3 regions of the Tenacibaculum sp. SDUM215027 genome follow, and region 2 is predicted to be linked to each of the others. Evidence: riboswitches for the same ligand, from Rfam matches in the RefSeq annotation. Region 2 holds a riboswitch; each other region holds the start of a gene.
What was found. Region 2 has a riboswitch for cobalamin ahead of metE (5-methyltetrahydropteroyltriglutamate--homocysteine S-methyltransferase). Riboswitches for the same ligand answer to the same signal wherever they lie in the genome.

Region 1 (3,262 bases), on a different contig from region 2:
TTTGCAATAGCTGAAGTAATAGAAGAATCTAACCCACCTGATAATAATACTCCGTAAGGAACATCACTCATTAATTGGCGATGTACAGCAGCTTCTAAAGCATCACGAACTTCATGAATAGAAGTTTGGTTGTCTTTTATAGCTTCGTATTCCATCCAATCACGAGAATACCATTTTTGTAAACCATCTTCACGGGTATAGTAATGACCCGGAGGAAAAACCTCAATTTTGTTACAATAACCTTCCAGAGCTTTTAATTCAGAAGCTACATAGAAAGTACCGTGTTTATCCCATCCCATATATAAAGGAATAATTCCCATATGATCACGAGCTATTAAATATTCATCGGTAATAGAATCATACACAGTAAAGCCAAAAATTCCGTTTAAATCATCTAAAAACTCAATACCTTTTTCTTTGTATAAGGCTAAGATTACCTCACAGTCAGATTTTGTTAAGAATTCATGTTGCTCTTTGAGTTGCTTTCTTATCTCTTTGTGATTGTATATTTCTCCATTAGCAGCTAACACAAATCTACGATCATGGCTAAATAGGGGTTGTTGTCCAGAAGCAGGATCAACAATTGCTAGTCGCTCATGTGCCATAATTACTTTCTCATCACTATAAATTCCGCTCCAATCTGGACCTCTATGGCGAACCTTTTTAGCCATTTCTAATAATTGAGGTCTTAATTTATCTGACGGTTGCTTTAAATCAAACGCACATACAATTCCACACATAACTTTTATTTTTGTTGTTTATTACAATGCAAATAACTGAATGATGTTTTTATTTTTAAATAATTTTATTATTATTGGTTATAAATTATAACTTTATACTCTATAAAAAAGCTTTTTTAAAACTTTAAATTGAATTTTAAGCTATTGTTATTTTACTTTTTAATTTATTCTCATAATAATTATAAAGTTGGTTTTCATGCGGAAAGGAGGAACTGGAATTTTAACAGTAAAATTGGTGTTTCTTTCCTGAGACTAAAATATATTTGTCGCGGTTTTTCTTTGAAGAAAAGAAAATTAAAAGGGAATTAGGTGAAAGTCCTAAACTGTACCCGCAACTGTAAGCTTTGTCTATATAATAGATACTTGTTATTTCTTACACCACTGTTTTTTACGGGAAGGTAGTAACAAGATGTTAGTCAGGAGATCTGCCAAATTTAATTTGTTGTTTTTCTTTCGGGAATAAAAGAAGTAGCAATGTGTACACATAAACATTTTATGTTTTGAAGAATGTTTATCAGTGTTTTTTAGTTTCAGAAATTTCAAATTAATTATAAAAATGATACGTATATACAGTATTACATTGCTATGTCTTATTATGACATTTTTTTCTTGTTCAAGTGATTCAATAAAACAGGAACCAATTCCGATTTATAATAATTCTTTTATATTGAGTTATGAAGGAGAAAAAACAACAATAGGGCACCTAGATGAAGGTCAGGTTTTTACCCCAAATGTATATGAGTCGCTAAACAAAAACACTATTTCTTTTTCAGGTTATGAAAACAAATTGTTTGCAATATCACAGACAGGGCCTGATTTTGTTACAAAATTCGATTTACAAAGCTTAGTTGTAGAGAAAACAGTAGCTACTTCTCAGGTCGCAGATCCATCGTATTTAACAATGTATTCTGAAACAGAGGGATTAATGGTTTCAACAGATGGAAGAGGAAGAGATAAAAGATATAACCTATCATTATTTAATATAAATGAAGGAATAAAAGATAAAATGGAAGGAATATCAGATAAGGTTTTATTTTCTAAATCAGGACTTTTAGTAGAAGGAGAAAGCGTATTGATTGCTGATGGTAAAGAGTTGAAGGTTTTGAATATTAAGGATAAGTCATTAAAAACAGTAGTAACTTTTGAAGATGTTATTTCAGGAATTCTAAAAGATAAAAACAATAAAATTTGGGTTGGAACAGAAAAGAGAGTGGGAGAAGCAGCATTCGTAAGTCTTGGTAGAAATTATTCTGTTAATGAAACTATAACATTAGAGGGTATGAATCTTTATAAAACAAGTATGCTTACTATGAGCTTATCAAGTAATTATATTTATTGGTTAGAGGTAGCTACAGGAGCAGTTCACCGTTTTAATACTGTAAGTAAAGAAGCAGAAGAGTTTGTAAACCCAATGACAGAAGGGGTAATGCTTACAACTGTTATCAAAGAACATCCGACGACAGGACAAGTGTATGTTTTGGGAGCAGAAGATTTTTTTGATACAGATAAAAGTGTGCTAGTTATTTATAACGAAGATAAAACTGTTTTTAAAACAGTAAAGGGAATAGGGAGTTCACCAATAGATATTTTCTTCTCTAAAGAAAATTTTTCTATTAATTAAGTTGCTGTTTATTGATTTATAAATTTTTAATCTAAAAAAGTTTGTAAAATCAAAATCACTTTATACATTTGTAGCATAATGATAAAACAACAATTAAATAACTGGTGGTGGAAAACTCGTAACTTACGTTAGTGAGACCATCTTGTTATATCTATAATACAACGAAAAGGCTTATCTCATGATAAGCCTTTTTTGTTTTTACATATTAAATGAAATGAAAAAAATTACCTTTAAAACAAGAGCAAAAAAACAACTGGCAGATATGGTTACGCCAGTTAGTTTGTACTTAAAAACAAGAGATAAGTATGCAAATAGTTTGCTGTTAGAAAGTTCAGACTATCACAGTAAAGAAAATAGTTATTCATTTTTATGTATAGAACCGTTGGTTACAATTAAAGCTGAAAATGATGAGTTAGTACTGTCTTATCAAAAGGAAGAATTAGAAAGAGGACCTATTCAAAAAGATTTCTATAAAAAATTTGATACATATAGTGATGTTATTTCAGTAGACTGTTCAGAAGAAATAAAATCATTTAACGGATTGTATGGGTATACCACTTTCGATGCTGTACAATACTTTGAAACTATTCAATTAAAATCAAAGAAAGCTCCGTCAGCAATTCCAATATTACAGTATAGTTTTTTTAGATTTATCGTTGCTATTAATCATTTTAAAAATGAAATGATTTTGATAGAAAACATTCCTGAAGGTGAGGAGTCTCGATTATCAGAAATTGAAAACTTGGTAAATTCTCAATCCTTTGCTAAATATGACTTTGCTTTTCAAGGAGAAGAAACTTCAAATATTACCGACGAAGAGTTTAAAGGAAGTGTAACAAAAGCAAAAGAACACTGTAAAAGAGGAGATGTTTTTCAGTTGGTATTATCACGTCAATTTCAA
Region 2 (3,262 bases):
ATGTTTTGAATGATGTCGTTAAATTCTGAATAACACATGTGTGTATGTATTTGTGTAGCATCATCTACACCACAAGATGAAATTTTAAAAGCTTCAACAGCCCATTTTAGATAATTTTTCCAGTCTGATTTTCGTAGAGGAAGCCCTTCTCTTATGGCAGGTTCATCAATTTGAATAATTCGAATACCCGCTTTTTCTAAATCCGTAACTTCATCGCGAATAGCTAATGCAATTTGTTTACAGGTAGTTGAACGAGGTTGATCATCGCGTACAAAAGACCATTGTAAAATAGTAACAGGTCCTGTTAGCATTCCTTTAACCCAATTATCAGTCAAAGATTGAGCATATTGTGACCAGTAAACAGTCATTGGATGAGGTCGATAAACATCACCGTAAATAATAGGAGGTTTTACACAGCGGCTACCATAACTTTGAACCCAACCTTTTTTTGTAAAAGTTACTCCAGCAAGTTGTTCACCAAAATACTCTACCATATCATTTCGCTCATATTCACCATGAACCAAAACATCTAGCCCTATTTTTTCTTGCCATTGAATGGTTTTTTGAGTTTCTTTTTTTAGCAAATATTTATATTCCTCACTATTTAAGGTGCCTTTTTTAAATTGAGCTCTCCAGCTTCTTACTTCTTTAGTTTGAGGGAATGAACCAATGGTTGTAGTAGGAAATAATGGTAAACTCAATACTTTTTCTTGTGCTTTTTTACGAATAGAAAAGGCATTTTTTCTTTGAGAATCTACTTCAGTAATGGCATCAACACGTTGTTTTACATCATTGTGGTGAATTAAAGAAGAAGATTTTCTGCTAGCAATAGCTTTTTTGTTTTCTTCAAAAGCATTTAAAACAGTTTTGTTAGTGGTGTTTTCAGATAGTTTTTTTAATAAACTTACTTCTGTAAGTTTTTGCTTAGCGAAAGCAAGCCATTGTTTTATATCATTATCTAGAGATGTTTCTAACTCTAAATCGCAAGGAGAGTGTAACAAGGAACAAGAAGAAGCAATAAAGATTCTATCAGAACCTAATTTATTGGTCGCTTTTTGAATAAGTTGTAACGATTTTTCAAAGTCATTCTTCCAAATGTTTCTTCCATCTACAATACCTAATGATAGAGATTTATTCTCAGGAAGAGTGTCTAATACATCGTCTAGTTGGTCTTCACAACGAACTAAGTCGATGTGTAATGTGTCGATAGGTAGTGTGTTAGCTAATGAAATATTGTCTTTTAGACCTTCAAAATATGTAGCTACCATAAACTTTAGTTTTGGAAACTTTTTTCTAATCTCATTATAGATAAATTGATAGGTCTCTTTGGCTTTTTCGCTTAAATCTAATGCTAAAAATGGTTCATCAAATTGAATACATTCTGCACCCTGGGCTTGAAGTTCTTGAAGTATTTCAATATAAACAGGAAGTAACTTTGAGGCTAAATCTAACTTATCAAAACCTTCTTCTTTTTCTTTACCTAAAAGAAGGTAGCTAACCAGACCAATAATTACAGGTTTAGCATTAATTCCTAATTGTTTAGCTCCAACAAATTCATTAACAATTTTATTAGAGAATAGTTTAAACTCCTGATTTTTATGAAACTCAGGAACAATGTAATGGTAATTAGTATCAAACCACTTAGTCATTTCCATAGCAGTAATATCAAGTTCATCTTTTTGATATCCTCTTGCCATGGCAAAATAAAGATCAAGCTCAGAGTTTGAAGTTTTTAAAGCTACTTCGTTGTAACGTTTAGGAATAGCACCAACACTAAGTGTCATATCTAACACCTGATCGTAATAAGAAAAATCATTACAAGGAATAAGGTCTATTCCTGCTTCTTGTTGTGTTTTCCAGTTTTGTTGACAGATGTTTCTTCCTGTTTCAAGAAGTTCCTGTAAACTAGTTTTGCCCGACCAATATTGCTCGCAGGCTTTTTTGAGTTCTCTGTTGCTACCAATACGCGGATAGCCAAGAATGTGCGTTTGCATTTCTTTTTAACTTTTATAATTAAACATTAATTTTAAAAGTTCTTTTAGATGCTTCGCAATGCTAAAAAACAATGTGATGGTTGAGGAAAAAAATAATGACATACCAAAAAAGCACAGCATTTCATAAGAGAAAGTGTGCGTTAAAAATATATCATCGGTATGACCCAAAAGCTTCAAATCGCGAAAGCATTGTCAATATCCGAATAGGCAGGTCTCCTGACTTATAACAGTTTTTATCATCCTTCCCGCTTTTGGCAGTGGATACTCTAGGATAAAAACCTTTGGTGTGTTACTTACAGTTGCGCGACAGCTCGTGATTTGCACACGATTCCCTATTAATCTACAGCTAAGTAAAACCTTTCCGGTTGATGAAGTATGTAAAGAACTTATCGGGGTAAATGTATGTATTATTTTTTTAGAACAGGTAATAAAAAAAGCATCAGTATACTGATGCTTCTTGAGTTTTAACAAGATTTTAAATTTTGTTATTTTTCCCAGTTTTTAAGTTGATCTAGATATAAGTAGCTTTCAACAAATTTTCTATGTTCAGTATTTGTCATGATTTCGAGTAGTTCTAAAGCTGAGATATAACTAGCTAAATTTCCGTTTGAAGATAAAAACTTACCATCTTTAACAAAAGTTACCAAGCTGTCATTTTGCACTTTTAAATTAGGATAATCCTTTTGCAATTGCACACCACCACCAATCCATGTTACAATTTTATGACCATCAGCGATACCTGATTTACCAATTAAATTGGCACCAGCACAATTACTAACAGTGTATTGAGTTTCTTGGTTTTTTGTTTTTATAAAATCTACAATTTTATCATTATGTACTTGTGCATACATATCATAAGCACTTGGTACAAATAAAGCTGTTAATTTAGGGCAATTATCAAAAGTATAGTCAGGAACAAAATGCATTCCTTCTTCGGTGGTAATTGGTTTTGTTGTTTCAGCGATAGCTACTACATTAAAAAGTTGTTTACCATCTTTGTCTACTTTTCCAAATACATCTGACGTTGCAATAACTTCTCCTTGTAAAACACCATTAAACATTAAAAGTCCTATAGTTGGTAATTCAGGATTAAAAGGTTTTAGATGTTTAGTAAGTGTATCAGATGGAGATATAACTTGTTCAACTTTTTCAGTTTTTTCGTTGGATTTCGATTTCTTAGAATTACAGCTGATAGCAATAATTACAAATACCAGCATTGTTATAAAGCTAACTTTTTTCATGTTTTTTTATTTTTTATTTCTTTCTGT
Region 3 (3,262 bases), on a different contig from region 2:
GAAAGATTTTTAATAAAAAGCAAATTAAAATAGATAACTGTTTATTTTTGCTGAACTAAAACAATGAATTATGACAGTATCTTCTTTTATGCCAGCAGTAACTCAAATGATTTATGATATGGGCTTACAAGATTATTTAAACGGAATTACTTTTGAATGTCCTGAAGTAGCTTTACAAGAAAAAGAGGTCGCTGTTCGATATAAGCTAGAAGGAAAAGTCTTAACAAGTAAAGAAATAACAGCTATTTTTTCAAAAACAAAGGCAGAAGGGAAAACTTTATACTATGTTGACGAGCCTGTTTTGGAAAGTATAGCACCCGATATTGTTTTTACACAAGATGTTTGTGATGTTTGCCAGATAGACACAGAATCTGTGGCAAAATCAGCGTATAAATTACCGAAGATTCCAGAGTTAATTTCTATAACACCAAACTCTTTAGAAGACGTTTTTGATAATGCATTAACCATTGCAAAAGCGATGAAAAAAGAAAAGGTAGGAGAGAAGTATGTGAATGGATTGAAAAAGCGTGTTTATGATATTGTTGATGTGCAACGTGAACATAAAATCCAGTCGAAAAGTGTGATGTTATTAGAGTGGATTGATCCGTTATTTAATTGCGGACACTGGATTCCTCATCAGATAGGATATGCTGGAGGTATTGATTTATTGTCACATCCATCAGGAGATAGTATTGTAATTTCTTGGGATAAAATCGTAAAATACGATCCTGAGGTGTTAATTATTGCTCCTTGTGGATACGGAATTGACAGAACTCTTGAAGATATGAAGTTTTTAGAAGAAAGAGAAGAATGGAAGTCTTTAAGAGCTGTAAAAAACGAACAAGTTTATATTGCTGACTTTGCTATGTTTACACAATCGTCTGCAGGGACTTTAGTAGAAGGAGTGGAATGTTTAGCTAAAATGATTCATCCAGATTATTATACACTACCAGAGAACTTAAAAACAAAATTCGCAAATTATCATGACTTGATGGTTGCTAATTTATAAGAATACTATACATTTGCCGTGATTTTTGGTTTTTCTTTAATCATCTATTAAAGAGAATTAAAAGGGAATTCGGTGCAAAACCGAAGCTGTTCCCGCAACTGTAAGCTATTAAGCTTGTAACAATCACTCTTACCACTGTTTTTTAAATGGGAAGGTATGTTACAAGATGCAAGCCAGGAGACCTGCCAATTATTATAATTTAATTAAAACTTTCGGGATAAAAGTTTGGTAGAATATGGCTAAAAAAGTAATTACATTTTTTTCTTTTTTTTATGTGGTTGTTCTGGTAGGGCAAAACGATACAATTTCTTATCGATTGGATGAAGTATTCATCGACGCTACAAAAAAATTAAAAGAAAACTCTATAGGTCAACATGTGGTTAGTCTTTCAGATTCTGTGTTGACACGAAATATTGAGTCTTTTACTGATTTAATAAGATATAATTCATCAATTTATTTAAAGGAGTACGGAAAAGGAGGAACAAGTTCTGTAAGCTTTAGAGGCACAAGTGCTTCCAATACAGCTGTTGTATGGAATGGAATAAATATTAACTCTATAAACAATGGACAAACAGGCTTTAATTCTTTAACAGTAAGTCTAAATGACGCTATTGATGTAAGAAAAGGAGGAGGAAGTATAGAATATGGTTCAGGTGCAATAGGAGGGACTGTGCATTTAAATGATGTTTTAAATTACACAGAAGAGTTTAATGTAAAAAATCAATTTGTATTAACAGGAGGAAGTTACAATACATTCAATTCAATTTTTAAGTCAAAAATCTCCAATTCAAAGTATAGTATAGGTGTGGGAGTTTCTAGAAATTCTTCAGAAAACGATTTTGAATTATTCGATTCTGAATACAAAAATACCAATGGAGCTTATGAAAACTATGGAATTAACTTAGGTTTTGGGCATAAGCTTAACAATCAATCTGAATTAAAATTTTATAGCACAAGCTTTTCTGGAGAACGTCTTTTCTCAGGAACATTGCCTAACCCGACATCAGCAAGAGAAAAATATATTGATTCTAATCAAAGAAATTTACTGGTATATGGTATAGAAAAAGGGAAGATAAGACAAGAAATCAAATTAGCATATCTAACACAGAAATATCAATATTTCTCTAATAAGCTTTCTGAAAACTTCAACTACGGAAAATCGAGAAGATTTATAATGTCCTATAACATAAATTATAAACTTCCAAAAATTAAAGCAGATATATCTTCTTATTCAGAGTATGAATCTACTTTTGGTAGTACTGACGTTATCAAAGAAAAAAATAGAAGACAGTTTTCTCAGTACTTTGTTTATAGACAAGATATACATAAAAATGTTTCCTTTAATGTTAAGTTAAGGAAAGATTTTAATTCAGATTATAAGGTTCCGTTAGTTTATGCTGCAGGAATAAAAGTAACTCCTATTTCAAAATGGTATGTAAGAGTCAACGGATCGAAAAACTATAGAGTACCAACATATAACGATTTATTTTGGCCAGGTCAAGGAAATGAAAATTTGATTCCAGAAACTTCTGTTCAGGGAGAAGTAGGATTAGGGTATTCAAGTAAAGGTTTAAACTTTGATCTAGGAGCTTATTTAATTAATACAGAAGACAAGATAGTCTGGACACCTTCTGGTGATTCAAGCAGACCTGGGGTTTGGGTTCCCATCAATTTAAATGAAACTCAGAATAAAGGTATAGAAGCTAGTTTAAGTTATGAAGTTGTTTTTGGAGAGTATAGATTTAATATATCCTCTAACTATTCTTATGCTTTAGCTAAAGATAGTGAAACAGATAAGTATTTAACTTTTGTGCCTAAACATTTATTGAATAGTAACTTATCGATAAGTCGTAAAAAAGTTAACCTATTTACTCAGTCACTTTATAATGGAGAAGTATATACGACCGAAGATAACTCTAATGATTTTATAGTTCCTAATTTTTTTATAGTTAATGTAGGAGCAGAATATAAGGTATACCAAAAGAAACGAAATCAGCTGTTATTAGGAGTCAAAGTAAATAATCTATTAGGAGAAAAATACATGGTTATGCCAAGGAGGCCTATGCCACAAAGAAATTTTAACATAAATATCAATTATAAATTTTAACAAATGAAAATAACTAAACTATTAGGAGTATTATTCTTAGGGAGTATTCTTTTTACATCATGTAGTGATGATAGAAGTCCAAGTTTACCTAAAGGGGATTATGAAAACGGAATTTTAATAAGTGGTGAAGGAAATAGATCAATTTC

Region 1: another riboswitch for cobalamin. It lies ahead of ACQYZ7_RS09770 (hypothetical protein); the one in region 2 lies ahead of metE (5-methyltetrahydropteroyltriglutamate--homocysteine S-methyltransferase).
Region 3: another riboswitch for cobalamin. It lies ahead of ACQYZ7_RS11565 (TonB-dependent receptor domain-containing protein); the one in region 2 lies ahead of metE (5-methyltetrahydropteroyltriglutamate--homocysteine S-methyltransferase).

What each region holds. Positions count from the first base shown of each region.
Region 1 is NZ_JBNXUE010000003.1:329,609-332,870, reverse strand. Features, by position in the region: gene asnB (asparagine synthase B) at 1-740, opposite strand, end outside; cobalamin riboswitch at 993-1,187, shown strand; gene ACQYZ7_RS09770 (hypothetical protein) at 1,336-2,361, shown strand; gene ACQYZ7_RS09765 (anthranilate synthase component I family protein) at 2,576-3,262, shown strand, end outside.
Region 2 is NZ_JBNXUE010000001.1:1,183,262-1,186,523, forward strand. Features, by position in the region: gene metE (5-methyltetrahydropteroyltriglutamate--homocysteine S-methyltransferase) at 1-1,994, opposite strand, end outside; cobalamin riboswitch at 2,184-2,370, opposite strand; gene ACQYZ7_RS05610 (DJ-1/PfpI family protein) at 2,480-3,235, opposite strand; gene ACQYZ7_RS05615 (NAD(P)/FAD-dependent oxidoreductase) at 3,242-3,262, opposite strand, start outside.
Region 3 is NZ_JBNXUE010000004.1:327,672-330,933, reverse strand. Features, by position in the region: gene ACQYZ7_RS11570 (ABC transporter substrate-binding protein) at 71-1,009, shown strand; cobalamin riboswitch at 1,019-1,213, shown strand; gene ACQYZ7_RS11565 (TonB-dependent receptor domain-containing protein) at 1,245-3,116, shown strand; gene ACQYZ7_RS11560 (YncE family protein) at 3,120-3,262, shown strand, end outside.